One region of the Lactobacillus sp. UBA5813 genome, then DNA from elsewhere that is predicted to be linked to it. Evidence: riboswitches for the same ligand, from Rfam matches in the RefSeq annotation. Region 1 holds a riboswitch; the other holds the start of a gene.

What was found. A riboswitch is a leader RNA that binds a small molecule or an ion and turns the genes downstream of it on or off. The one in region 1 is predicted to bind lysine.
Region 2: linked by a shared signal. The riboswitch ahead of lysA (diaminopimelate decarboxylase) and the one ahead of B2008_RS01090 (ABC transporter substrate-binding protein/permease) in region 1 are both predicted to bind lysine.

Annotation. Positions count from the first base shown of each region.
Region 1 is NZ_DICZ01000007.1:16,556-18,961, forward strand. It holds gene B2008_RS01090 (ABC transporter substrate-binding protein/permease) at 1-821, opposite strand, end outside; lysine riboswitch at 930-1,105, opposite strand; gene B2008_RS01095 (DNA-3-methyladenine glycosylase) at 1,227-1,865, shown strand; gene B2008_RS01100 (DUF488 domain-containing protein) at 1,868-2,227, shown strand; gene B2008_RS01105 (TerC family protein) at 2,222-2,406, opposite strand, start outside.
Region 2 is NZ_DICZ01000026.1:13,423-15,828, reverse strand. It holds gene B2008_RS05030 (aspartate kinase) at 1-744, opposite strand, end outside; lysine riboswitch at 919-1,101, shown strand; gene lysA (diaminopimelate decarboxylase) at 1,190-2,406, shown strand, end outside.

The sequences.
Region 1 (2,406 bases):
ATTGCAGTTGCCATTAATTGGTTGCGTTTCTTAGTAGGGATGGTTTTTAAAATAGCGTTAACTTGCTTTAATAATTTGGTATTGCTCTTCTTAACCCCGATGCTGACAACTGAATCGTCATGGTCGACATGGAAACCAGGCATCTTGTTCAAGTTAACAGCAATGATGTTAGGGTTAACGTTGCGGTAGCTTTGATATTCGATATCTTCAGCAACATAGCCATCAATTGTGCCGGAAGCTAAGCTTTGACGCATTGATGGAAAGTCCCGCATTGCAGGTTCTCTTTTAGCACCTTTTAATTGCTTAATCAAAGTGTAGTGCAAAGTACCTTGCTGAGCAGTTAACTTGGCACCTTTGAAATCAGACAGCTTCTTAGCATTTGAGTACTTGCTTGCCTTGTTCACGATGACAACAAATGTACTCTTTCTGTAAGGTACAGTAAAGTTGATCGCCTTGCGTCTTTCAGCTGTTGGACTCATTCCGGCAATAATTAAGTCAATCTTGCCAGAAGTCAATGCTGGAAGAAGACCGTCCCATTCAGTCTTTTCAACAATAACTTTTTTATGCAATTTTTTACCAATAATTTTGGCAATTTGCACATCATAGCCGTTGGCGTATGAATGTGAGCCATCAATTGGAACAGCACCATTAGCAATGGTGGTTTGAGTCCAATTGTAAGGTGGATAATTAGCTTCCATTCCAATCTTTAATACGCCGGAATTTTTAGCAGCTTCAGTCCGATGACTGTTGAAGCTAAGTCCCATAAATAAACTGAGGAGTACTGCCAACATTGCAGCAATCCAATTAAATCTTGACTTCAATGAAAAAACCTCCAAATGTTTTCTACATAAAGCCAATACAATAAAAGCGTAAATAAAAACCTCGCTGTTTCCAAGAACAACGAGGCGTAAATCATCAGTATTAAAACCAAATCATATAGCGCTCCCTGGGGACGAACCAGGACAGTCTACAGGATATGTTCCTGCAGCCCAACAAAAATGTTTCACGAAAAACAATTCTGTTTCGGCGATAAACCTAAAATTAAGGATCAAAACCTTCGTGAGTTCACATTAATTTTGTGATTATCGCAACCTCTATTGCATTGGGAAAATTATTTAACTGCTGAAAAGATTAAATGATTTTTAATATTTTGTCAAGTTAGAATTGATTATTTTTTATTAAAAATGTATATAATAAGGGCAAGGATGAAAATAAATGAGGACAAAATGAACTATTCAGAATATTTTACCAACCGTTCAACTGATGAAATTACTAAAGACTTAATCGGCCGTCCTTTAATTTTTATCAGTCATGGCAAAAAGCTTGGCGGCTACATTGTCGAAGCTGAGGCCTATATGGGCAAAAAAGATAGGGCGGCGCATTCATACGGCGGACGCAGGAGCCCGGCAAATGAAGGTCTTTATCGCAAAGGCGGCACAATTTACATCTATTCGCAGCGGCAATACTTCTTTTTTGATGTTGCCTGCCAAGAAGAAAATGAGCCGCAAGGGATTTTGATTAGAGCGATTGAACCTGTTTGGGGAATTGATGAAATGACCCAAAACCGCAACGGCAAAAATGGCGTTTTATTAACCAATGGTCCTGCAAAAATGATGCAAGCTTTCGGCATTCACAGACGCAACTGGGATCTGCATTTTCTTTCAGATTCGCCATTTGCAATTGATCTGAATGATGAAAATAAAAAAGCAGCTCAAAAGATCATTGCTTCGGCAAGAATAGGGATCAATCAATCTGATCCTATTTGGGCCAAGAAAAAACTGCGCTATTATGTAGCTGGAAATCCGTATGTTTCTAATATGAAAAAACGTGAGATGCAAGAAGATCACGGCTGGCAAAGGAGATAAAAATGGGTGAAATTAAATTAGTCAGAATTTATGAACATGAGCAACCTAATGGCTACCGCATTTTAGTCGATCGGATGTGGCCACGCGGCATTAGCAAGGTTAAGGCTGCACTGGATGAATGGAATAAGGAAATTGGCCCCACGACTGAACTGAGAAAATGGTTTAATCATGAAGATGAAAAGTTCCCAGAATTCAAGGAAAAATACCTTAGCGAACTAGAGCAGAATGACTTTACGCCAACTTTTCTGCAAACAGTTAAAACCAAATTGGCTAGTGGCGATGTAGTGTTTCTTTATGGTGCGAAAAATAAAGAGCACAACCAAGCGGTCGTGCTCAAAGAATATGTTGAGAAACATTTATAATTTTTTATGTCCATGTCTTTTAACGCGGACGAAGTGGAAAATAATCGTTAAGCCTAAAATCGTGAAGACGATTATTGCAAAAGCAGTGTTCGGCATTTCCCATCTTAATGGTGGCAAAGCTAGCAGCAGCTTTAAAGCAATGATTCCGATTAGAACATAGGCCATCGGCTGCAATTCAG
Region 2 (2,406 bases), on a different contig from region 1:
CCGCATCTCACGGTAAGTCATCTGGTGAATGGATTTCGGATCATCAATAATTGCTGGGTTAGCTGAGAAGATACCATCTACATCAGTGAAGTTTTCGTAAAGATCTGCGTGCAGGCCATGCGCTAAAATCGCACCAGTGATATCCGAACCGCCCCGTGAAAAAGTAGCGATGTGGCCAGATGGCGTGATGCCGAAGAAGCCAGGAAAGACGATTTTTTCATCAGCTTGAAGGCGAATCTGATCCAGATTCAAATAGGTTTCAGGGCTGATGGAAGCATCGTTGGGCTCACCAGTTACGATTAAGCCGGCCTCAGTCGGATCCAAAAACTTAGCGTTTAGACCTTGATGCTGCAGAATTTTTGCAATCAAGTGCGCATTTAAGCGTTCGCCATGTGCTTTGAAAGCGGCCAAAAGATAATCATCATTGGGATATTGCTGATCAGGCAAGGACGTTAATATTTCTTTGACAAAGTTAAGATCTTCTTTAGTCAAGCCAAAATATTGGCCTATTTCTTGGTAACGTGCGAAAATTTGCTCAACGATTTCGCTAGTATCTTGTTTGTTTAAATATGTTTTTGCATATTTGATCAATAAATCAGTAACTTTGATGTCATCGCTGAACCTTTTGCCAGGAGCCGAGACAACCATTGCTTGCCGATTATCGTCAGCCAAAAAAATCCTAATTGCGCGTTCAACTTGCTTGCCTGTAGCTAAAGAACTACCACCGAACTTGATTACTTTCATTTTCTAACTTCTTTCACCTGTAACTTGAGATAATTTAATTGAATTTTAACATTGATTTTAATTTATGCAAATCAATTTGAGAATAAGCAAAAGTAATCGAATTTAATTATTAATAAAGAATAAAAAACAGTTATAAATGTGTTGACTATGTTTTTAATAAAATATACAATTTAGTCAAATCGAAGAGGAGCAACCGACATGATTAAGAGTGTAAGTCAGGCACGACGATGATCACTGTGAAAGGGGAGGCTGCCGAAGCAGTAACTGATGCCAAAGCTACTAGCTGGGTCGTAACTAAAGAAGTTGCGGACTGTCGCGAAAAGAAACGAAGAGGTTCGCGGAGCGCTATCGACTATTAGATTAAAGATGATTAATCCATTGTTTGTAGCGGCAGACAATGGATTTTTTATTTAGCGCTTCACCTAGTTAAAAAACGGAGAGATCAATGAATTCACAAATTGCTAGTTCACAGGTTAGTCCAGAAGGTCATTTATTAATTGGCGGCGTTGACAGTGTTGCCTTAGCTAAAAAGTACGGCACGCAGTTAATCGTTTACGATGTTGGTCAAATTCGCCAACAGATTCGCAAATTCAAGCAGGTTTTTGAAGAAGAGAAAACTTCATATGCGGTTTCTTATGCAAGCAAGGCTTTCGCCACAATTGCCATGTATCAAGTGGCCGCAGAAGAAGGTGCCTATACTGATGTTGTTTCGGCGGGCGAACTTTACACCGCTTTGAAGGCCAGCTTTCCAATGGAACGGGTTAGTTTCCACGGCAACAATAAATCACGGGCTGAGCTGGAAATGGCAGTTAAAAATCATGTTGGCAAGATCATTATTGACAATTTTTATGAAATTAAATTGCTAAAAGAGGTTTTGCAAGAAAACGACCGTCACATTAAAGTGATGCTTCGCTTAACGCCTGGTATTTCAGCACATACGCATGAATATGATCAAACCGGTCAAATTGACAGCAAGTTTGGTTTTGATCTTAATAGCGGTCAGGCAGCCAAGGCACTTCAAGAAGTGCTGGCCGAACCACGAATGAATATGGTTGGAATTCACGCTCACATCGGTTCACAGATTTTTGAATTGAACGGTTTTGAAATGGCTGCTCAAAAACTGATGCAAGTAGCCAGCAGCTGGCGTGAGAAGTACGGCTACACTGCAAAAATCATTAATGTCGGCGGTGGCTTCGGTATTAAATATGTTTCTTCTGACCATCCATTAAAGCCGGAGGCATTCGTTAAGGCGATCGTTGAAACAATCAAGCAAGAAGCTGCGAAAAACGATTATCCGTTGCCCGAGATCGATATTGAACCAGGTCGTTCAATCGTTGGTCCCGCTGGTTATAACCTTTACCAAGTCGGCTCACGCAAAGACGTTCCCGGCTTGAAGCCTTATGTAACGGTCGATGGCGGAATGGGCGACAACATTCGTCCCGCTCTTTATCAGGCCGAATATGAAACGGTTTTGGCAAATAATCTTAAAGCAAAGGAAGAAGAGCACGTTCGCATTGCCGGCAAGTATTGTGAATCCGGTGACCTGCTAAGTGCAGATGCCTTTTTGCCAAAAACTAAACCAGGCGACATTCTGGCAATGCTCGACACTGGTGCCTACGGTTATTCAATGGCTTCAAACTACAACCGCAATCCACGTCCCGC